Linked DNA regions of Dyadobacter pollutisoli. The protein of the gene in region 1 interacts with the protein of each later gene in a pairwise test. Links are inferred from orthologs where the notes say so. Each region holds a gene or a part of one and is shown on either strand. Other genes may lie near its edges.

What was found.
Region 2: the proteins of ON006_RS02620 (region 1) and ON006_RS19760 interact in binary tests that used the Escherichia coli proteins (3 or more experiments, as listed by UniProt). The link is inferred for Dyadobacter pollutisoli from one-to-one orthologs.

The regions. Positions count from the first base shown.
Region 1 is NZ_CP112998.1:586,891-599,207, forward strand. What follows is about bases 5,626-8,910. They hold ON006_RS02620 (2-oxoglutarate dehydrogenase E1 component), read left to right. Parts: upstream 5,626-5,947; coding sequence 5,948-8,710; downstream 8,711-8,910. Other genes in these bases: ON006_RS02615 (PorP/SprF family type IX secretion system membrane protein), read left to right, coding at 5,626-5,835; odhB (2-oxoglutarate dehydrogenase complex dihydrolipoyllysine-residue succinyltransferase), read left to right, coding at 8,762-8,910. In the rest of the region: cmk ((d)CMP kinase), read left to right, coding at 1-496; ON006_RS02605 (NAD(P)/FAD-dependent oxidoreductase), read left to right, coding at 504-1,574; ON006_RS02610 (hypothetical protein), read left to right, coding at 1,591-4,803; more of ON006_RS02615, read left to right, coding at 4,918-5,625; more of odhB, read left to right, coding at 8,911-10,372; ON006_RS02630 (nucleotide pyrophosphohydrolase), read right to left, coding at 10,445-10,771; dtd (D-aminoacyl-tRNA deacylase), read right to left, coding at 10,828-11,280; ON006_RS02640 (DUF6934 family protein), read left to right, coding at 11,499-11,939; ON006_RS02645 (hypothetical protein), read left to right, coding at 11,966-12,145; ON006_RS02650 (L-serine ammonia-lyase), read left to right, coding at 12,181-12,317. UniProt on the Escherichia coli protein: E1 component of the 2-oxoglutarate dehydrogenase (OGDH) complex which catalyzes the decarboxylation of 2-oxoglutarate, the first step in the conversion of 2-oxoglutarate to succinyl-CoA and CO(2).
Region 2 is NZ_CP112998.1:4,846,681-4,858,633, forward strand. What follows is about bases 5,846-8,766. They hold ON006_RS19760 (ABC-F family ATP-binding cassette domain-containing protein), read left to right. Parts: upstream 5,846-6,288; coding sequence 6,289-8,244; downstream 8,245-8,766. Other genes in these bases: ON006_RS19755 (precorrin-2 dehydrogenase/sirohydrochlorin ferrochelatase family protein), read right to left, coding at 5,846-6,178; ON006_RS19765 (Uma2 family endonuclease), read right to left, coding at 8,304-8,766. In the rest of the region: ON006_RS19740 (zinc-binding metallopeptidase), read right to left, coding at 1-382; ON006_RS19745 (RagB/SusD family nutrient uptake outer membrane protein), read right to left, coding at 406-1,878; ON006_RS19750 (SusC/RagA family TonB-linked outer membrane protein), read right to left, coding at 1,933-5,283; more of ON006_RS19755, read right to left, coding at 5,582-5,845; more of ON006_RS19765, read right to left, coding at 8,767-8,882; ON006_RS19770 (type IX secretion system plug protein), read left to right, coding at 8,986-10,269; redox-regulated ATPase YchF, read right to left, coding at 10,324-11,424; ON006_RS19780 (DUF3276 family protein), read right to left, coding at 11,585-11,932. UniProt on the Escherichia coli protein: Genetic data indicate it may be involved in ribosome assembly or function.

The DNA.
Region 1 (12,317 bases):
CCGCAGGCATGCAGAGCTTGGCCGGAATGATACTTACCTCAATGGGTTGAATGTTGAGGACGAGATCCGTAAAATGTATGTATCCGAAAAGGTAAGCGACGTGAGCGCTATTGCCGAGGTAAGGCACGCCATGGTAGCCCAGCAACAGCGCATGGGTAAAAGCAAGGGAATCGTCATGGACGGTCGTGACATTGGTACCGTCGTATTCCCGCAAGCGGAACTGAAAATATTTATGACGGCCGACCCGTTGATCAGGGCGCAAAGACGGCAGCTGGAACTAATGGAAAAGGGCGAATTAGTAGGACTGGAAGAAATTTCAGAAAACCTCAGAATGCGGGACCACATTGATACCCACCGCGCCGAAAGTCCGCTAAGACAAGCCGAGGATGCGATCTACGTTGATAATTCAATGATGACACTTGATGAGCAGGTGGAGCTCGTAGTGAGGCTTGCCGACGAGCAGATCGGTTTATCGCTTCGCCGCAAACACCAATAATACCTGCATGGCTACGATAGATTACGATTACCTCATTGTAGGTCAAGGTCTTGCGGGTACCTCGCTGGCCTGGCATTTAAAGGAACTTGGGAAAAAAATATTGATTGTAGGGGATTCATCCCTGCCGTCGTCCTCCAAAGTAGCAGCCGGAATATTTAACCCATTGACTGGAAAAAAACTGGTCAAAACCTGGCTGGCGGACGATCTTTTCCCTTATGCCAATGCATTTTACACGAATATAGGAGGGGAACTGGATTGTGAAGTGCTTCATTCCGCCTCCATTTATCGTCCATTCAGATCTATCGAAGAGCAGAATACGTATCTGGCTCAGACGGCTGACCCCGGGATCTCACCCTACATTTCACAGGCAACGAATGGTGCTGACCTCACTGACTACATTCATGCTGAGTTCGGCGGGCTGGAAGTGATCCGGTCGGGGTGGGTGGATTTGCCATTGTTACTGACTAAGGCGAGGGACTATTTTATCAGGAATGGTCAGTATACGGAAGCGCACTTCGATTTGGAAGATCTGCACATTGAAAATGATTCGGTAACCTGGAAAAATATAACCTTCGGAAAAGTCGTTTTTTGTCAGGGTTTTATGGCTTTGCAGAATGACTTTTTCAACTGGCTTCCATTTGCTCCGGTCAAAGGACAGATTCTTGAAATTGCCACAGAAAGCGCTGTAAAGCCGTATATTGTTAATCAGGGGATTTTTATTCTTCCCGTTTCGGAGCATACGTGCAGGGTAGGGGCCACCTATTCGTGGGACCCGCTGGACTGGGAGCCTACGCAGCAGGCGACCGAAGAGTTGGAAAGCAAGTTGAAAGCATTGATCAGGATACCATATAGCATTTGTTCGGCTACGGCCGGTATCAGGCCGTCTGTGAAGGATCGACGACCGCTCATTGGGGTGCATCCCGAACATAGTAATGTTATTCTTTTCAATGGGTTAGGGACGAAAGGTGTAACGTTGGCACCATTTTTTGCGAATCAGCTTGTTCAGCATCTTGAAAACGGCAAAGAATTGAATCCGTTAGTTAATATTAAAAGGTATTTTTCGTTATATTTCCGTTGAAGTCAGCCCTAGTACTATGAGCATAAGATATATATACAAATTAACCTTTTCGGTCGGCCTTATCGCAGTTTTAGGATTATTTGCCGAATCACTAGCACAACGCTATCCTTCTCAGGAGACTTTTGGAAAAAACAGGGTGCAATACAAAACTTTCAACTGGAAGATTTTTAGGACCACCAACTTCGAAATATACCATTATCAGGGTGGCACGGCGCTTGCCAAACTAACTGCCCAATACGCTGAAAGCGAGTTTGATAAAATAACCGATGTGCTCGGCTGGACACCTTACAGCCGCGTGAAAATCTTTCTGTACAACTCGCCGGCTGAGCTCGAACAAAGTAACATGGGACTGTCCACGCTGGACAATCTCAATGAGCAAAAGCTGGATCTTTCCCAGTCACGCGTGGAGGTTGCTTACACAGGAGACCAGATCGGATTTCGTAAAAAACTGGTAAAAGACATCAGTCTCTTGTTCGTTTACGACATGCTTTATGGAGGCAATATGAAGGAGGCATTACAAAGTTCGTTGCTTCTGACGCTTCCTGAATGGTTTATGTCAGGTACTGCGGCCTATATCGCCGAGGGCTGGTCGCCAGAGCTGAATGATTATATGCGTGATTTTTTCAAAAACCGTAATGTCAGAAAACCAACATTGATGACCGGTAATGACGCGACATTGATCGGGCATTCAATCTGGAATTACATTGCCGAGCGGTACGGAAAAGACAAAATATCCGACATTCTCAACCTGACCCGCATTATCCGCACCGAGCAGACCAGCATCACAAGTACATTGGGTATCCAATCCTATAACAAATTCCTGCGAGACTGGCGGGCTTATTATCTCAATCAGAACAAAAACGCAGAGCAATTTTATACCGATCCTAGTCCGACATGGAAGTACAAGCTGAATGAATTCAGTGTTTCCGATGCCAGCGCGGTTATTAAGGTGTCTCCTGACAAGAAATTTACGGCCGTAAGTGAAATTAAAAATGGCAGGTACAAAGTGTATCTGTTCGATAGCGAAACCGGTTCCAAGAAAATAGTGCGTCAGGGAAAACTGGACTTTATTGGCGGAAGGGCAAAAACGCAGCCACCGCTTTTAGGCTGGTCGAGAAACAATACATTGTCGATCCTTGCTTCGGAAAACGATCGCAAGAATTTTTATATGTATGAAAACCTTGGTACCAAAAAGGTTAAGGTTAAGCTGAAACGTAACATTCGCGGTCTGGATCAGATTGTGGATATGGATGTGTCGCACGACGGTACCATGCTGGCGGTCAGTGCCGATAAGGGGGGACAAAATGATTTATTCCTGATCAGCGTCGCAAGAGCTTCGGCATTACCGTTGACCAATGACCTCTACGACGATCTTTCACCCCGCTTTGTACAGGGTTCTTCGAGAAGAGTGGTTTTTACTTCTAATCGGCCGCTTGATTCGCTGGGAACAGGAGATAAGGGAAATTACAAATCCATATCGTCTGCATTTACCATATTTGAGCATGACGGTACGCCAAAGTCCGATAATCTGATCAAACTGGTACAGGCAGAGGGGAAATCGAAGATTTTGCCGATCTATGCAGATGAAAGCGACGTGGTTTACCTTTCCAACGAAAAAGGCGTAAGTAATTTGTTTAAATACAACCGCGCCTCGACCAGCAGCTCACAGCTGACCAACTACATTCAGAATATCAGAAACGCAGACATTACCATCAAATCGGGTGGGGCCCTTGCTTACACTTATTTGAATGACGGCTATTACACTGCTGCATTCAAAAACGGTTTTGATATCAATGCAACAGTCAATACCCCTTCGCTGAATGCAGCAGGTAGTAGTGCTGGCGGTGATGTTAAAGCGCAGGCCGTCAAAGCTGATTCGGCTGCAAAAGCTGCCCAGGTCGCGGACACGCAGAAACTGGCATTGAAAGACGGTGAAGTAGACACGGATAATTATGAGTTTGACGAGGACGTTCTGAAAGCTTTCGAATCACGCCGAAACAGAGGTAGTTTCCCTACAACTCCAAGTTCGCTTTCCAGGTCCAAAACAACTCGTGAAAATATTGCTGTCAAAGGTCCGTATCCTTACAAGGGATTGTTTATCACCAATGATGCGAATTCAGACTGGCGCATTGACCCGATCCGGGGATTTGGTTTTGCGCAATCCATTTCAATGAACGATCTTTTAGAAAACCATGTGATCAAGGCTGGCCTATTCATCTCGTCCAATTTCAGAAACAGCGATCTTTTTGCAGAATATAATAACAACACCTACCGCATTGATTTCGGGGTTCGTGTCGATAGAAAGAGCCTCTACGTGGACACAGAAGGGGCGCCTCAGAAATACAGGTTCAACCAGCTGATCTTTACGGCATCCTATCCTTTCTCGACTACCAGCAGGTTTTCAGTGTCTCCGATGTTCACCTCGACCCGTATGATCGATGTATATATCTTGCCAAATCCTGATCTGGCTTCGAGCTATGGCGGTTTGCGTACGGAATATGTGTTTGATAATACACGTGTGAATGGTATGAATATGATGGAGGGTACCCGCGTGAAACTGCGCTATGACATGCATCAGGGGCTGTCAAATGGTAACGAAAGCTTTAACCGTGTTAGTCTTGATTTTCGTCATTATCAAAAAATACACCGTGACCTGATCCTGGCGATTCGTGCGTCGGCAAGTCATTCCGGCGGTAAGGCACCTAAGCAAAACATTTTGGGTGGCATGGAGAACTGGCTCGGCAACCGGAAAGAAACCAGAACAGGCGACAATCCATTGAATTTCCAGAAAGACAACCGCGATATTTTCTTTGCCGATTTCGCGACCAATCTAAGAGGTTTCAATCTGAACCGCCTTTCAGGAACAAGCTATATGTTGCTGAATGCAGAGCTACGCATTCCTTTGGTAAAATACCTCTACCGTGGGGCTATCACTTCCAGCTTCCTGCGTAATTTCCAAATCGTTGGGTTTGGGGACATTGGTACAGCCTGGACAGGAAAAGGGCCGTTTAGCGAAAATAACAGTTTGAATACCCAGATCATTGGTAGTGAGGATGATCCCTTCCGTGCAACCGTTACCAACTTTAAAAACCCCTATTTAATGGGTTACGGAGCAGGTGTAAGAACAACATTGTTTGGGTTCTATGCCAAATTTGATTATGCCTGGGGAGTTGACAATGGATATACCAACAAACCAATTCCTTATGTAACACTAGGTTACGATTTTTGAGAAAAACGATCAGTATAAAAACGAAAAATACGGTTATAAAGGTGGCATGAGAGCGATTCTCCTGCCATTTTTAGTTTTTATAAACACTAGCAAAAAGTACTAAAATCAGTTTTAATGAACACACATCATACGTTAGTCAGAATTTACTTTTCTGCCATTCTTTTACTATCCGGCTTGTCAGGGGCATTTGGCCAGCGTGAAGTCTTATATGAGCAATATGTTCAAAATCCGATGGCGATCAATCCGGGATTCACGGGAGTGAGGGAAGATTTCAATATGACAGCCATGTTCAGAAGGAAATGGTTCAATATCCAGAATTCACCTTCCAGTCAGACCTTTGCGGCCGATGGAACCTTTGCCAACGGTAAGTTTGGCGTCGGTTTTCAGGCATTGAATGATCAGACCAGCTATTTTACCACCACCGGTTTCTCCGCGTCTTTCGCATTTCACCTCGGTTTGTCAGATCAATGGAAACTGGGGTTGGGAGCGCAGGGCGGTATTAATGTACTTCCTGTTTCGGACCTTTATAATAGTACCAACCGGGCATTGGGAAGTTTTGGGCTGGGTGCGTGGCTGCGCTCTGATAAGTTGTATCTGGGAATCTCCAAGCCTGAGCTCTTATCCCAAAAATTTGGAAATCAGGCAATCAATAACTTTTACAGGAGACCGTTGTACATCATGGCTGGCGGGAGTTACAACCTCAGTACCGATGTGATGTTACTGCCGCACATCCTCGCCATTCAGGAGAAGGACCACAAAATCAGGGTTGATTTTGGGTCCCGTTTCTGGTTCAAGGAAAAGGTAGGGATCGGGGCTTCCTACAGGGTTGGTGGCGGATATAATTCATTTTCCGCAAATGTGGATTATTTACAGATATCCGTCGAAGCCCAGGCAGGCAGAAATGTGCGGCTGGGCTACTTTTACAGTACCCGGCAAGTGGAACAGATTTATGCATCCTATTCGGGCCCGAAAGGGATACACGAGCTGATGCTTAAATTTATTCCAAACCCGAAAGGTTTTCAGAAATATTGATGCGATTGAAGGGTTGGAAAATGTTTTTCAGCCAAGTTAAAAGGAGATTTTATTCGTAATGTTTACATAAGTCTCGTACCTTTGTGCCGTAAATGAAATACTCACTTTAGTGATGGATAAATACACCTATATAGCAAATTCCGACGCCGCTTACATAGAGGAATTGTACAATTCCTATAAGCAAGATGCAGCTTCAGTAGACGAAGGCTGGCAAAAGTTTTTTGAAGGATTCGACTTCTCTCAAAAGTACCCTGTTAATGGTAACGGGCATGCAAATGGCGCTGCCAATGGTAAGGAAGTAGCCACACCCGGCAAGGTTGATCCATCTCGTATCCGCAAGGAAATGGAAGTGGTGCACCTGATTCGCGGGTTCAGATCGAGAGGTCACCTGCTTGCGACTACCAACCCGATCCAGAAGCGCAAGGATCGTCAGCCACAACTTGACATTGCAGACTTTAACCTCGGCCCGGAGGATCTTGATTCGGTTTTTGAAGCAGGTGTTGAAGTTTTCGGACGCCCTGCCACACTGCGTGAGATTGTAGATTCGCTCAAAACGATTTACACCAGGAACATTGGTTTTGAGTACCTATATATACGCGACAGAGAACAAAAAAGCTGGTTGCGTAAGAAAATCGAGAAGGAAGCCCTGAATATGACTTTCTCAGTTGACGAGAAAAAACATATTCTTTCCAAATTGAATGAGGCGGTTGTTTTCGAAAATTTCCTCCATACCAAATATTTAGGTCAGAAACGTTTCTCGCTGGAAGGTGGCGAAACAACTATTCCCGCGCTGGATGCCATGATTAACAAGGCGGCAGAAATGGGCGTAGTAGAAGTGATGATCGGTATGGCCCACAGAGGACGTTTGAACGTGCTGGCCAACGTCATGCAAAAAACTTACGGACAGATCTTTAACGAGTTTGAAGGTAATTTGCCAGACCAGGTTTGGGGTGATGGCGACGTGAAATACCACATGGGTTTCGCAAGCCAGATCACCACCAAGAACGGAGAAAAAGTACATTTGAAACTGGCTCCCAACCCGTCTCACCTGGAAGCGGTTAACCCGGTTGTCGAAGGTTATATCCGCGCACGTGCCGACGGTATGTATGATAGTGATTACGACCGCGTTCTGCCCGTTTTAATCCATGGTGATGCCGCAGTGGCAGGTCAGGGAATTGTGTACGAAGTAACACAGATGTCGGCCCTGAACGGTTACTATACAGGAGGTACCATTCATTTTGTAATTAATAACCAGGTAGGTTTCACGACAGACTTTATTGACGCAAGATCCAGTATCTATTGTACTGATATTGCGAAGATCGTTGATGCACCGGTACTGCACGTTAACGGAGATGATCCTGAGGCGGTTGTATTCTGTATGCGTCTGGCTGTGGAATATCGTCAGAAATTCAACAAGGACATTTTTATTGACATGGTTTGCTACCGTCGTCATGGCCACAATGAAGCTGACGAGCCGAAATTTACGCAGCCTGTCCTTTACAAATCCATTGAAAACCATCAGAATCCGCGCGAAATCTACCAAAAGACATTGGCAGAGCGCGGCGATGTAGATGCGCAGCTGGCGGCTGGTATGGACAAAGAGTTCAAGCAGCTTTTGCAGGAACGTCTGGATATGGTGAAGCAAAAAGCGCTTCCATATACATTGCCTAAGTTGGAGCAGGAATGGCACAGCTTACGCAAATCCAAACCAGAAGATTTCGAGAAGTCGCCCGAAACAGGCGTACCGCTTGAAGTACTTGAAAAAATTGGAAAAGCACTGATCAGTACTCCTGAGAATTTCAGCCGATTGAAACAAATCGATAAGTTGCTGAAAGATCGTGAGCAAATGATCTTTGATAAAAAAGAAGTGAACTGGGCGACAGCTGAATTGCTGGCCTACGGATCAGTTCTGACTGAGGGTAACATTGTCAGGTTGAGCGGCCAGGATGTGCAGCGTGGGACTTTCTCTCACCGTCATGCGGTGTTGAGAGACGTTGAAACCAATGCAGCTTACAGCAATCTGGATCATATTGAAGAAGGTCAGGGACCATTCATGATTTACAACTCGTTGCTCTCTGAGTATGGGGTGCTGGGTTTTGAATTTGGTTACTCAATGGCCAACCCGAATGCCCTGGTAATCTGGGAAGCACAGTTTGGTGACTTCGCAAATGGTACCCAGGTGATTATTGACCAGTTTGTAACATCAAGTGAAACCAAATGGGACCGCTGGACCGGATTGGTAATGTTGTTGCCACACGGATATGAAGGCCAGGGACCAGAGCACTCGAATGCACGTCCGGAACGTTATTTGCAGCTTTCTGCTAACTATAACCTGATTGTTGCCAACGTAACGACTCCTGCTAACTTCTTCCATTTGCTACGCAGGCAGTTGAAGTTCCCATTCCGCAAGCCGTTGGTGGTAATGTCGCCAAAATCGATGTTGAGACACCCGCTTTGCGTTTCGCCATTGGAGAGTTTGGTGAGTGGATCATTCCAGGAGACAATAGGAGATGCTTATGCTGATCCCAAAAAGGTAAAAAAAGTGTTGCTATGTACTGGAAAGCTGTATTATGAGCTTTATGAAAGACAGCAGGCTGATAAACGCGACGACGTCGCGATCATTCGTTTGGAACAAATGCATCCGTTCCCGCAAAAGCAGATTGACGCGCATTTGAGTCAATATGAAAATGCAAAAGTATATTGGGTACAGGAAGAACCTTTCAATATGGGTGGCTGGACTTTCATGTTAAGAATGTACAAAGGTGCGGAGCCGTTGCAGGTAATCGCAAGAGAATCAAGCGCTTCGCCATCTACCGGTTTCTCGAAAATCCATGCGAAGGAACAGGCTGAAATCGTGAACAGAGCTTTTGAATGATTATTCCTATAATTTTAAGACACTTAATTCGATAACAAGATTGCAGATAAAATGGCTGAAATTGAAATAAAAGTACCGCCCGTTGGCGAGTCGATTACCGAAGTTACAATAGGAAACTGGTTCAAAAATGATGGCGATTTTGTGAAAATGGATGAAGTCATTTGCGGGCTTGATTCAGATAAAGCAACGTTTGAATTGACCGCAGAGGCGGAAGGTGTTTTGCATATCAAAGCTCAGGAAGGCGATACATTGAACATTGGCGACCTGATCGCGACCATTGACTCTGCGTCAAATGGTGCACCGAAAGAAACCGCTCCGAAAAAGGAAGCAGCTTCTCCAAAAGAATCAGCGCCAGTGGAAGCTGCCCCAGAGAAAATACAGGATAAAGCTGAACCAGCCGCAGTGGCTGCTGCCGCTGTTGGTAGCGCTCCTGGTAAAGCATATGAAATGAAAGTTCCTGCAGTAGGAGAGTCCATTACCGAGGTTACCATTGCTTCATGGAGCAAAAAAGATGGCGATCACGTTGAAGTGGACGAAATCCTTTGCGAGCTGGAATCAGACAAAGCGACATTCGAACTACCTGCCGAAGCCGCCGGAACGCTCAGAATCGTTGGAAAAGAAGGCGATACATTGGCGATCGGCGCATTGATATGCACGATTGAAGCTGGCGCCGGATCTTCTGCGGCTGCCCCTGCACCGCAAACAACGGCCCCAACAGCAGTAGCTGCGGATAAAGGTTATAATGAAAAACATGCATCTCCTGTCGCTGCCAAAATACTGGCTGAAAAAGGAATCGATCCGAAAGACGTAAATGGCTCTGGATCGGGAGGTAAGATCATGAAGGACGATGCTCTGAAAGCAGGCAGCAAACCTGCACCGGCAGCGCAGCCTGCCAGCGCTCCTGCCGCCAAACCAGCGGCTGCGGCACCTGCGGCACCCGTCGGTGCTGCACCAGCCGGAGCGAGAGGCCAGCGCAGAGAGAAAATGTCATCACTTCGCAAGACTATTGCACGCCGTTTGGTAGCAGTGAAAAACGAAACGGCCATGCTTACCACTTTCAACGAAGTGGATATGAAGCCGGTGATGGACCTTCGTTCGAAATTCAAAGACAAGTTTAAAGAGAAACACGAAGTAGGACTTGGCTTTATGTCATTCTTTGTAAAAGCAGTTACTGTGGCGTTGAAAGACTTCCCGGTAGTGAATGCTTACATTGACGGCGAAGAGCTGGTTTATAATGATTTCAGTGATATTTCTGTGGCGGTTTCAACACCTCGCGGATTGGTTGTCCCTGTGATCCGTAATGCGGAAACCTTGTCATTCGCGGCGATTGAAAAAGAGATCGTACGTCTGGCCGTTCGTGCACGTGATGGAAAATTGGGGCTGGATGAAATGTCGGGCGGAACTTTTACCATTACCAATGGCGGAACTTTCGGTTCGATGCTTTCTACTCCTATCATTAACGCACCGCAATCTGCAATCCTTGGAATGCACAACATTGTGGAACGCGCAGTAGTAGTGGATGGTCAGATCGTAGTTCGTCCGATTATGTACGTAGCATTGTCTTATGATCACCGCACGATCGATGGTAAAGACTCAGTGAGCTTCCTGGTTCGCTTGAAACAGCTTTTGGAAGACCCAATGCGCTTATTGCTTGATATGTAAGATCATTTCGGAAATAAATAACAACAAAAACGAGAGCTTGTCATCAGGCTCTCGTTTTTGTTGTAGCCCAGGCTAGCTAAGCTTCGGATTTTCCTTATGTCGGTCCTTGTCGCGATCCGTTTTCTTGGCCATATTTTTTTCAAAAGCCTCGGTAAGATTAATGCCGGTCTGGTTGGCGAGGCAGATCAGTACCCACAGCACATCAGCCATTTCGTCCCCAAGATCCTTACCGAGATCAGACTTTTTAAAAGACTGGTCGCCATAGGTTCGGGCCATGATCCTGGCCAGCTCGCCCACTTCCTCTGTCAGGATCGCCATATTGGTGAGTTCCGAAAAGTAGCGGACGCCATAGCTCTTAATCCATTGGTCCACCTGCTGCTGTGCTTCTTCGATTGTCATTTTTTAAGAGTTAATGAGTTAATGAGTTAATGACCGGGGTGCCGGTGCGATGAATGCTAGCTTCTGTTTTTGGAATCAATGACAATGGTGACGGGGCCGTCGTTGAGCAATGCTACTTTCATATCAGCACCGAACAGTCCGCATTGAATTGGTTTTTCGAGTTCTTTTCCCAGGAACCTGATCATGTTTTCGTAGAGCGGTATAGCCACATCATGTCTGGCTGCCTCAATGAATGAGGGGCGGTTCCCCTTTTTGGTACTGGCATGCAAAGTAAACTGACTAATCAGCAGAATGTCTCCATTCACTGATTTGAGATCTAGATTCATTTTGCCTTCCTCATCTCCAAAAACACGCAGACCGATGATCTTTCTGCCCAGCCATTCCAGATCTTCCTGCGTATCCGAATGTGTTATTCCCAATAGTACCAAAAAACCTGCTTCTATTTGTCCATGAACTTTGTCTTCAATGGTTACCGATGCGCTGCTGACGCGCTGGATCACTGCAATCATATTGGTTATTTAATGAATTATCCCACCAGGATCAAAAGTAAAATGTAATGTCGTAATACACTCCATTCTCTCAAAAAGCTTTTCAGGATTTTCAATTTAGACAGAACATTAAAAAAACAGGAGAGTCTTCGACCGGACCCGAAAATAAATTTAGTGCGACTCGGCGAACGTTTGTACATTGTGGGCATTACACACACATTATTGCATTATAAGTTTAAGTGAATCAAACACACTATTCTTTCCAATACGCGAGAGAAGAAAAACTTTACGAATTTCATAGTCAGGGTAAGCGAGGTGTAATCAAGAAAGTAGTTCAGTTTAAACTTATTCACTCGAATGTGTTTAATCTCGGTTTTGGAGATTTCAGCGATGAGCTTGGCTTGATCGACGATACAGTGGTCACCGACAATGGAGATATGGAAATGATTTTTGCAACTGTAATCGCGATCATCCAACAGTTCCTTCTAAGTTTTCCGGATGCGGGAATTTTCCTGACGGGTAGTACAAATTCGAGAACAAGGCTTTCCCAAATTATTATCAATATGAATTTGGAAGATCTGCAAGAAGACTTTGAGATCTACGGATTCAGAAATGAACGTTGGGAGAGATTTAGAAAAAATATAAGATATGAGTCATTTCTGGTTTCAAAATTGTTATAACTTTATCAGAATCAAAAGTAACTGCCATGAAAAACAGTTCAGTTTCCAAACCCGATCCCAGAGCCGTAATGCACAAGAACGACTTAGGCAAACTGGAAAATGTTGATCTATTTCCTGTAAAAACCGCAATTGCAAAAGCAACACTTTTGAAAGCCGCGCTTCCACTAAAAAGGGGCGCTGTGCTACCATCTTCTCTTAAAAAGTAACTTCAAGTTAGGAATTCGGGAGAATTCCCGCATCAATGAAAGAAGAACGAATTTCTGTTTTTGATATATTTAAAATTGGGATTGGCCCTTCCAGTTCCCATACTTTGGGGCCTTGGCGCGCTGCCCAACAATTTCTAAAATCGTTGCAATCCACAATCGGATTAGCGCAGGT
Region 2 (11,953 bases), 4.3 Mb from region 1 along the record:
TATATTCGTTACTTCCTGATAGAATAAAGAATTTCGGCGAATACTTATTATAGAAAACCTTCCCAGCTTCCTCCACGTAGGGAATCGTCCAAGCCTTTTTAATGGTGCTCAACAGCGGTACTACCTGCGCTTCATCAGGTGGAACGAGCGTTTTAGTAATGTTGGCAAACTCAAACTGGTCCCATTTATACTTCGCCGAAATATTGTATGGTGTAGTGAGGCTGTCCAGAATCCATTTATCAACCGGCCCCTGTACCCAGGTATCGCCACCAAGTCCGGGAATGTCGTCCACTTCCCCAATCGCGTCTTCCTTGCACGCACTCAGCGTCACACTCATCATGAGCGTCGCAAAGAAAATCTTTGAAAATGGTTTTATATTCATCTCTGTCGCTATTTTCTAATTTTTTACCTGCTATTCTGTTCTATACCTGATAATGTGGCCGACTGTGGAATCTGAAGAATCCTGCGCGGATCATTCGCCGGAACTGAAATGACCGATCCTGTGAAGGTTTCATGCTGAACCGGAAGGGCGTAACGCTGAATATCGAACCATCTCATTCCTTCTTGTACAAACTCAACCCGCTTGAATGCTAAAAGCGTGCTGATAATACCATTTCTCAAATTGGCGGTACCGAAATAACTCCTGATGCTACTCGCCGTGACCACTTGCGTGGCAGATTTATAATTGCTTACACGCTTGCTAACGAACACATTGAGGTCGGCCAGGGCAGCTGTGGTATTGTTCAGATAGGCATTAGCTTCAATTTTATTGAACAAAACCTCTTCGGCCGTAAATACGGGCAACATGACATAAGGCTGCCCGATTTCCGCATTCACCGACTCTCTTACAAAGTACTCATTCAGTTTTGGGATCAGATAATTATTATCCCCCTGCGTATATAACGGATACGCCCAGCTGGCCCCGCCCGCGATAATGTTCTCCGAATCTGAAATTTCCTGCCATTTACGGAAGTTCATGCCGTATCGGTACTGCGCCACATACCTTCCGTATGTCGACGAAGTTTCAATGAGCAGCAAGTTGGCATTCTGGTTTGCCCTCGAATAAGTGTTGTAAAGCTCAGCAGGCGACAAGCTTGAATAAGTCGTATTCCAGGGTCTGAGGTTCTCGCCGATATTACCTCCCGGAAAAGCCTCGTTACAATACTGCAATACCTTGTTATAATCCTTCTTGACCAGGTAAAACCGCGATGCAAAGGCATTGGCAGCAGCCCGGTTAAAATGGTATTTGGGAATGGTGTAAGAGCCGTCGCTAATGAGCGGCAAGCCTTCCAGCAAGTCCTTTTCAATCATTTCGTACACATATGCGACTGTTTTCCTTTCGTATTTCTTGATAACCACCGTTTCTGGCTCAGTCACGTAAGGTATACCCGGATCGGAGTTAGGTTGTTGCGGATCAAAAAACTTGCTGAAATAATTAACGAGCATAAAGTGTGCATAAGCTCTCGCCAGCAGTGCTTCCCCTCTCTGCGCAGTATATTGCGACGGGTCGGCGGATTTACTGATAATTTCCAACGCCTGGTTAGCTACGGAAATAGCCCGGTAGCATTCCGCCCAGTATTGGTCAGGTGAATCCTGTTCATCTACGGTTGCCTCCACCACTTCAAATTGAAACGAAAAACGGTTCGTTTTGTCATCCTGCCCGGTGCCTTTATCTCCGACATTATCGCTCATTGCCTCCGAAAACACCACATAACCTCCCTGAGGATAGGCCGTTGTAAGCAATTGCGAAACCTGTTTCGGAGTGTTGATCGTGGCACGTGTGCTATCTGGCTCTTTGGAAAGAAAATCTTCGCAGCCTGCCAATGCAAGAAAAGGTATGATCAGAAGTATCCTTTTTAAAATCAATGTCTTACTCATATATATCAATTCATAAAATCATCCGGTACCTAAATCATTTCAAACTTTCACCACTTACAATGTAAGCTTTATCGCCACCGTAAACTGCTTCTGTATCGGCTGCGCTACACCACCTGAATTAAAAAACTCCGGATCCTGTCCTTTCAACTTCTTGTCGGCGTAGATCAGCCACGGGTTAATAGACGAAACCTGGATGCTTGCTGCCTTGAAGCCGTATTTTGCAGCAATAGGAAGCGGCACCTTATAAGCGAGCGAAACTGATTTCAACCTCACAAAGTCTCCTTTTGCAACGCGTTCGGTAGAGTAATTGTAAATGTTGTAAGGATAAGTACCTACCAGATATTGCTGTTCCAGCTGATCGGCAATGGATGGTACTTTCGTGATATTTTCGTCACCCGGGATCACCCATCTGTCCAAAAATTCCTTCGGCATCGCATCCAGATCGCTGAATGAGCCCTTATACAATGGATTTAAACGAATTTTGTTTCCCGCCTGATAGGTTAAAAACACATTCAGGGACAACTCCTTATAAGTAAGTGTATTGTTGAACCCGCCAGTAAAAGGAGGATCAACCGGCCCTTCATATTTGAGGTAGCTGATGTTCTGATCTTGCAAATAAACGTCCGAACTTACCTCACCTTTCTCATTCAGGAATATCGGAACACCGGTTTTGGGATTGAGTGACCGGTAATCAATGGAAAAAAGGCTTCGTACCGGCCTGCCCTGTACATTAGCTCCTTCTGCTTTCACAAGATCAAAAATACCAGGGTTGTTGTCCACATTAGTGATCAATGTACGGGCATATCCTACTGTAATCCTGGAACGGAAATCCCAGTCACGCGTTTTGAAAAGAACACCGTCCAATGAAAAGTCAACACCGTGCGACTGCATGTCTGCATAGTTGGCCACCTTGTAGATCTGCCCTCCAATCCCTGAAGTCTTGATTTCATCGATCAGGTCAAAGCTGTTTCTAATGTAACCATCGACCGTCAGGTTGATTCTATTCGCCAGAAACCCAAGGTCCAGCCCCACATTACCACTGTACAGTTTCTCCCAGGTAAGCTCCGTATTTTCAAGCGAAGTAAGCTGTATCGCGGATTCTTTTTCGTCCACGACCGGCCTTCTGGTAATGATACTTTGAAACAATGCTGCTGTATTCGTAGCCGGGCCGGTATCCGCCGAAAGTCCGTAACTCGCACGCAGCCTTCCCATACTCAGCCACTTAAATCTTTTTACTAAATTTTCACGGTCAAAATTCCAAGACCCTGCCACTGTATACGTTGGCAGCCAGCGGGCGTTGGCCGATTTACCAAAACCATTGGAACCATCGTAGCGAATGTATCCGGTGAAGTTGTATTTATCGTCCAACGTATAACCAGCACTTCCATAAAATGCGGCAAAACGTTCGTAATCCATCCGCATACCATAATATTGGAAATTACTTTCAATGGTCTGTTTCAAGATCCTGTAATCCACGAAAGGTGTTCCTCCCTGCTCATACTGAAATCCGTAACCTGTATTGTTTGAATTCTTACGGTTTGTATACTTAATTTCCTGACCGGCCAAAAGATCTATAACATGCCTGTCATTGAATTTTTTGTTATACCTCAGGTTGTTACGAATGTTGTAAAACAGCAGCTGATCCTCATTTGTATTATAAAACCCTCCGCTGGGCAGCACGATCACAGGATATGCATTAGGTACGTCCGGATCTGTATAAAGGTATTTGTTTGCCAATGCGATTGTGGAATTACCTGCCGCTCTGTATGCATTAGCCATATTACTGTTTTCCGTAATGGTATGCTCACGTCCCGTTTGAATGTACCGCATTGCGCCCAGGAAATCGTAGGTCAGGTGATCGGTAATTTTGTAGGAAAAATTACCCTGTAACTTGATATCCGCTAATGTGAGGTTGATCTTATTGTTTTCCAGCTCAGTAAGGATATTGAACGGGGCAAAATTCCTCCTGAAATATTCCCGGTCGCCATTTTCGTCAAAAGCTGTCAGTGTTCGGCTCGTATTGAGTGCGTAGCTAAATGGATTAATATCAAAATCCCTGTCAAACTTACCTTCTACCGGGTTACTACGTCTGCTCAGAGAGCCGGGAGCCTGCTGGCGCCGCACCGAGGCAAGAGTCGAAATACCCATGCTGATCTTGTCGGATATCTGGTACGTGTTTTTGAAGTTCAGCGTATACCTTTTAACCTTATCGGCAACGGTCCATCCATTATCATCCAGGTAACTGGCCGATACGTAAGAGTTTGATTTGTCAGTACCGAAGGAAACACTCAAAGAGTGTTCGTGAATAAAATTTTGCTTAAAAAGTACATCAAACCAGTTAGTATTCGCTTTGGCATACCTTAGAAGGAAATCTTTCTTAGCCTCCTGCGTGTTAGGGATCTCAAAATTGCCCTCCTCATCGCCATTTAAAGAGTTGTAATACTTACCGTAAACCCCATAATCAGGTTTAGACAAAATGTTAGAGGTGAGATAGCCTTTTCGTTCCAATTCGCCGAGAACAGACATTTGCTGAGCCGAATTCATGATGTTAAAGTTCCGGTAGGAAGGGGTGAGCTGGGTGCTGAAGTTTCCTGAATAAGTAATGACTGGCTTGCCGCTTTTACCTTTTTTAGTCGTGATCACAATCACACCATTCATTGCACGGGCACCATATAATGCCGCCGCGGCCGCATCTTTTAGGATATCAAACGTTTCAATGTCATTCGGGTTCAACCCGGCAACTGCAGATCCCAATAGAGTAGTAGGGTCGCCGCTGGACAGCTGATCGTTGGAAATATTCACAATGTCCTCCTGCACAACCCCGTCGATCACCCATAATGGCTTATTGTCCCCGTTCAGCGAAGTAGCACCCCGAATCCTGATCTTCGGTGCTGCTCCAAATGTTCCCGACACGTTCTGGATCGAAACACCGGCGGCCCGTCCTTCAAGCATTCGGCTCACATCCGGAAGACCGTCAATTTTCACATCGTCCGTTTTCAGCGTAACGGCTGATCCGGTAAATTTATCCTTGTCAATCTGCTGAAAACCAGTAACAACCACATCCTGCAATCCTACCGCATCTTCCACGAGCACAATACTCAGGCTGCGGCCAGCTTTTATTTCTTTGGGCAGAAATCCTATCATGGTAATGACCAGCGTCGCTCCATCGTTCACGCCCTGCAACAGGAATTCTCCTTTCTCATTGGTTACCGTCCCCTTCTGAGTCCCCTTCACCCGCACTGTGGAACCGATCAAAATCTCGCCGGTACTGCTTTTAACAACACCTTTAACGTCAATATCCGCTGAATAAGCAGAAGAGGGAGAGGTAAAACCGGATAAAAAGGTAAAAACAAGGAGTAATACTAACAGCCGACTCAGGCCACTGATCCGATAGAAAACATCCATATATGTAAGTATAAGTCTAACTCTAAATTAATGGGTGTCCGCCGAGGCGGGTTTAGTTGTTAATGCTCTCAATAATACACATTATCACAGAAAAAAACGAAAAGATTATGGCACTAACGGTTACAAATCTTTTAAAAGTCTTTAACTGTAAATAAAAAACAGGAAGTCACTGAATGACTATAATACGCAGGAAAACCGAATGATGTGGAGGAGGTGCTGATAAACTTTGGCAATTATCTTAAATAAAACAAATTAGGCCGCATTTTATTGTTTTCCCGCTGAGTGATTTTAGCCTTTTTTACAAAGCTTCATTAATATCTTTTTTCTTTTCGGTCAATACGGCGGTAATCCGGTTCAATTCATCGACTTTATGGGCAAAGTCTCCCTTTAACATATCCCTGACCGCTTTCAGCTGCTCCATCGCCGTATCCAGGTTGTCGGGTAGTGCGTCGCCCAATACTTCTTTGAGCCGTTTGGCAAATGTCGGGGACATTCCGTTTGTAGAGATCGCGACTTTAAGGTTCCCTTTTCGTACGACTGAAGAAAGGTAAAAATCGCAAATGGCCGGTGTATCGGCGACATTGGTGAGGATATGCCTGGTTCTGGCAATTGCTGCTATTCTTTTGTTTTCTTCTTTGTCGTTGGTGGCCACAATAACGAGGTCCTTTTCATCCAGATCATCGTCATTGAATTTCCTTTCAATTAGATTTATTCGTGAATTCTGGCTGGCCAAATCCAGTATTTCCTGTCTGATTTCCGGCGAAACAAGGGTCACCCTGGCTTCGGGTGAATTATCAAGAACAGCGGTTATTTTTTCCAAACCTACATAGCCACCTCCAACGATCAGTGTATGCAGGTTTTCAAGTTTGAGGAATATCGGGAACAAGTTATTCATATCTCAAATTTACAGGAAATATCACACATTAGGTTGGGGAAGCAACCCTTTTATAACTATTCCAACAATTACACTTTCACTATGTGCTTCTTTCCCCGTACCTTTGCACCATGATCGCGATTACGAACCTCAGTTATTTTCTCGGCGACCGAGCACTTTATGATAGTGCGTCGCTCCATATAAAGCCCAAACAAAAAATTGGTCTTATTGGTCTTAACGGTACCGGTAAGTCGACGCTACTCCGTATGATTAACGGGGAATTCCAGCCGGACGGTGGAAATATTTCCAAAGCAGGAGATTGCACAATAGGGTTTCTGAACCAGGATTTACTTTCCTACCAGAGTGATGACTCGATCCTTTCCGTTGCGATGCAAGCATTTGAACGTCAGAATGTTTTGCAAATTCAAATGGACAAGATCCTCCATGATATGGAGCATAATTATACGGATGCATTGGTCGACCGACTGGCCAGGGTTCAGGACGAATTCGAAGCATTGGACGGTTATTCCATTCAATCCAAAGCCGAAGCTATTCTTGAAGGTTTAGGATTCGTAACGGACGATTTGCACAGACCATTGCGGTTGTTTTCCGGGGGATGGAGAATGCGTGTGATGTTGGCGAAACTGCTTTTGCAAAAGCCGTCATTGCTCATGCTCGATGAGCCTACCAACCACTTGGACTTACCATCCATTCAATGGGTTGAAAAATATGTACAGAGCTATGAAGGAGCTGTTATCGTGGTTTCTCACGACAGGCAATTTCTTGACAATACGATTGATACCACTGTGGAAGTTTCAGGCGGAAAGTTGAATTACTACGCAGGAAATTACTCCTACTATCTGGAGGAAAAAGAGGAACGCAATGAAATTCAGCGCGGTGCTTATGAAAATCAGCAAGCCAAGATCCGCCAGACCGAGCGTTTTATTGAACGTTTCAAAGCCAAAGCAACCAAATCCCGCCAGGTACAGAGCCGTGTAAAAGCGCTGGACAGAATGGATGTAGTGGACCAGGTGATTGATGAAAATGCAAAAGTTCATTTCCGTTTCCAGTTTACTACCCAGCCCGGAAGGCACGTTTTTCAACTTGAAGATGCTTCCAAGGCTTATGGAGAAAAGGTTATTCTTCAAGGTACCAATATTAGCATGGAGCGTGGAGATAAAATTGCGCTGATCGGTGCTAACGGTCGCGGAAAGTCTACGGTTCTTCGCGTAGTAGCAGGTACCGAACCCATTGAAGGAAAAAGAAGACTGGGACATAATGTATCGTTTACATTCTACGCTCAGCATCAGCTCGAATCCCTGAATGTACAGCATAACCTCATCGAGGAGCTGAAATATGCCAACCCAAACAAAACGGAAACAGAGTTGCGTACCGTTTTGGGTTGTTTTCTTTTCAGCGGCGACGATGTATTCAAGAAAATCAAGGTCCTTTCCGGAGGTGAAAAATCACGGGTAGCGTTGGCCAAAGTACTACTTTCACAAGCTAACTTCCTGTTGCTCGATGAGCCTACCAACCACTTGGACATGCAGTCTGTCAATATCCTGATACAGGCTTTGCAGCAGTATGAAGGTAGTTACATTGTAGTATCCCACGACCGGTATTTTGTTGAAAATATTGCAAACAAAATATGGTACATTGAAGATCACGAGATTAAAGAATACCCTGGTACTTACGAGGAGTACGAAGTGTGGGTGGAAGAACGCGGCTTACAATCTGCCGTAAGTGATAAAGCGGTTGTCAGCAGCGCACCTCCGCAGAAAAATGCCACGCTGGCTTCTAACAATGGTCCTGCACAGAAAAGTAATGGAAAATCAGTTTCCAATGAAGATGCGCAGAAAATAAAAAAGGTTCAGAAGCAGATTGAGGAACTGGAAAATACCATTAATGGTCTTGAAATAAGAAAAACAGAGACGGAAGCTAAACTGGCCGATCCAAAAATCTACAACGACAATGCAGCTTTGACCGAGCTGAACAAGTTTTATGCGGACATTAAACAAAAGCTGAATAGCACCACCGAATCGTGGGAAAACCTGATGCTGGAAGTAGACGAGTTGTCGGGAAAGTAAATATGAAGTCAGCGTAAAAAGGGAAATCGGTTCGATTTCCCTTTTTTTTGTTTTTACTATTAACTCAAATCTTTGGTCTTCGCATAAATATCGCTCAGCTTTAATTTCAAATCAAAATTTGCGGAAGTGATATATTCTTCGATGCTGTGGGCTTCTGACGCTAGAAACCACATTCCATCTTCATTTTTAGCCCAGACTTCTGCAGAGATTGACAATGAATCAATCATAATATATTCTTTCAAAGTCGGTATACCTCTATAGAAATGAAATTTTTCACCTCTGTCATATCCACTGGTTGTCTTAGATAACACTTCAATGAGTGCAGTAGGGTTCATAATTGTATCCGCCTGATCATCTAATAATTCTGGCTTCCCACAAAGAATAAGTAAGTCCGGATAAGTATATAATCCAGTTTGAGGAATATGCAGGCGCATATCACTGGAAAAGCTTTGGCAAGATTTGTCTTTAAAAAATACGCCGATTTCAATAGACAAGTTTTCTTTTATCCGATTGTGATCGTAGCTCGCCCCAGCCATTGCAAATATCTCTCCCCGATAATATTCGCTTTTGTACTCGGCCTCTCTTTCCAGTTCCAGATATTCTTTTTCTGAATACATTTTGATAGTTTGTGCTGTCATTTGATTAGTGTAAGTTAAAAAATAGTTGCTAACGCGCAAAACACGTTTCTCTATTCAGACGTACCTTACACTGAAAAGTAACGTTATCGTTTAAAATCTTGTCATGCGTTTATCAGTCATTTTACTCTTCCTGATCTCCTGTTTTTATCAGACAAATGCGCAACAGCAAAATCTGCGTCTGGAAGATTTTATATATAATGAAAAAATCAGGACCGTGCTGTTGTATCCAGCCCTGGAAAATCCGGAAAATCCTACGCGGTTGCTTACCCCACCCATAAAACCTTTGAATGGCACGTCTCCCCTAGTTCTTGAATTTGATGATCTATCAGGACAGTTTGAGGGCTACCGTGCCAAAATAGTGCATTGCAATGCCGATTGGAGCAAATCAAATCTGAATGACATTGAATTTACATTTGAATTCAATGAGTATCCCATCAATTCCTACGAGCAGTCGTTCAGTACCAAGGTGCCGTACTTTCACTACCGCTTGGAACTTCCGAGACTGAAACTTTCCGGTAATTATGTGGTGTATGTGTACTCAGACCGCGACAGAAAACCAGTCCTGAGCCGCAGATTTATGCTTTATGAAAACAGGGTGAACATCAACGCGCAGGCCAGATTTTCGCAAGGTATTCAGCAACAATTCAGCGATCAGCAGATTGATTTTACGGTCGACTATAAAGGTTATCCGCTCAATGCTCCGCAAACTGATTTAAAAGTCGTTCTGCGAAAAAATTTTCGCTTTGATCAACTCAAAACGGGATTCAAGCCGACCAATGTTAAACCTTTTGATCAGGTGCTCGAATACACTTTTTTCGATCTTGAAAACACCTTTCCGGGAGGCAATGAGTTCAGGTATTTCGATAGCAGGACATTGTCGGCAAGAGGGTATGGTATTAATGAAATGGAAAGATCTGATGAATTTACCCGGCTGCTTTTATTCCCTGACAAGGCGAGGGTAGGCTCTTACATTCAAATTGATGATTTCAATGGCCAGTACATTGTGGATCAGCGGGAGTCCGGTCGCGGGAGTATCGAGGCAGATTACACGCCGGTATTATTTACCCTACGGTCGGAAGAAGAACCTGGTGCCACATTCTATGTCAATGGTGCATTTAATTTATGGCAGCTCAATGATCGAAATCGCATGACCTACAATGCCATTGCAAAGGCCTACGAGGCAGAGATTATGATTAAACAGGGTGTCATCAATTACAATTATACAATGGTAAATGGTGCCGGCAAAAAACCCGATGAGGCCTACATTGAAGGCAATTACGGAGCTACCGAGAATGATTACGACATCCTGATTTACCACCGCCCACCTGCCGGAAGATCAGATCTGCTTGTGGGTTACCGGACCGTCGAATGGAACAGAAGGCGCTAAAAAAAGGAGCGACTTATCCGGTCGCTCCTTAATCTTATATTCTTCCGGAAAGATTTACACGTTAAATCGGAAGTGCATAATATCACCATCCGCAACTACATATTCTTTTCCTTCCACTGCCATTTTGCCAACTTCCTTCACGCCAGCTTCCGTTTTATACTGCTCATAATCAGCAATTTTAATAACCTCCGCACGAATGAATCCTTTTTCAAAATCACTATGGATCACACCAGCCGCCTGAGGCGCTTTCCAGCCTTTTACGATTGTCCAGGCGCGGACTTCCTTCACTCCTGCGGTGAAATAAGTGATCAGATTGAGAAGTGCATAAGAAGCTTTGATCAGCTTGCTCAGTCCTGATTCTTTCAGACCATACTCTCCTAAAAACATTTCATGCTCCTCAGGATCCTCGATCTCTGAAATCTGGGATTCGATAGCCGCGCAAAGTACAATTACATCCGCCCCTTCGTGTTTTACTGCTTCACGCAATTTTTCAGAATATTCATTGCCAGAAAGCATTGAACCTTCGTCCACATTGGCAACATAAAGAACCGGCTTTGCTGTCAGCAACTGCAAGTCACCGATTACAGCTTCCTTCGTTTCTTCATCAATCACGACACTACGGGCATTTTTGCCTTCTTCCAGCGTCGATTTATATTTTTTCAGCCATTCCAGTTCGGCTTTTGCTTTTGCATCACCAGCACGCGCACCTTTTTCTGTTTTCTGAATCTTCTTTTCAACAGATTCGAGATCTTTCATTTGTAACTCAATGTCGATGATCTCTTTATCAAAAACAGGATCTACACGTCCTTCCACGTGAACCACGTTTTCGTCCTGAAAACAGCGAACTACGTGAACAATTGCGTCCACCTCACGAATGTTAGCAAGAAATTTATTTCCTAAGCCTGCTCCCTGGCTGGCACCTTTCACAAGGCCTGCGATATCCACAAACTCAATGATAGTAGGTATTACCTTTTGAGGTTTTACCAAACCGGTAAGTACGTCCAGACGTTCATCTGGAACTGTTACCACACCCACATTGGGCTCTATCGTACAGAAAGGATAATTGGCAGCTTCGGCTTTGCCGGTAGAAATGGCATTAAAAAGAGTGGATTTCCCTACGTTTGGCAATCCCACGATCCCACATTGAAGACTCATATTTGATTGGTATGCAGTTAATAGCAGGCAATTCCCGTGCAAAAGTGCAAAGAACACCTGTCTGCTGAATGATATTTTTTGCAAAATTACCATTTAGCGAGTACAAAAACCAAAAGCCTTCGTAAATGATTGCGAAGGCTTTTATCTTAATGTAAATTTCTTAATCCCACTTAAGGTCAGACTCTCCTACTACATCCACCTCATCGGCTTTGGTCTCAAACTGGGAGAAGTCAACTTCCGGCATCAACTCTGTCTTCACGTGATCCACCGCATCTTTCAAAGCATCTACGAACTTATCGAAGTCTTCTTTGTATAAAAACATTTTATGTTTTTCATACGTGAACCCGTCTCCCTGCGGATGACGACGGCTCTCTGTGATGGTAAGATAATAATCGTTGGATCGCGTTGAGCGAACATCGAAGAAGTAAGTCCGTTTTCCTGCCCTGACCCTTTTGGAGTAGATTTGCTCTCTGTCTTCCACTATGTTTAGTTTTAAATAGGTTTTCAAACGCTAAAATATAAAGTTTAT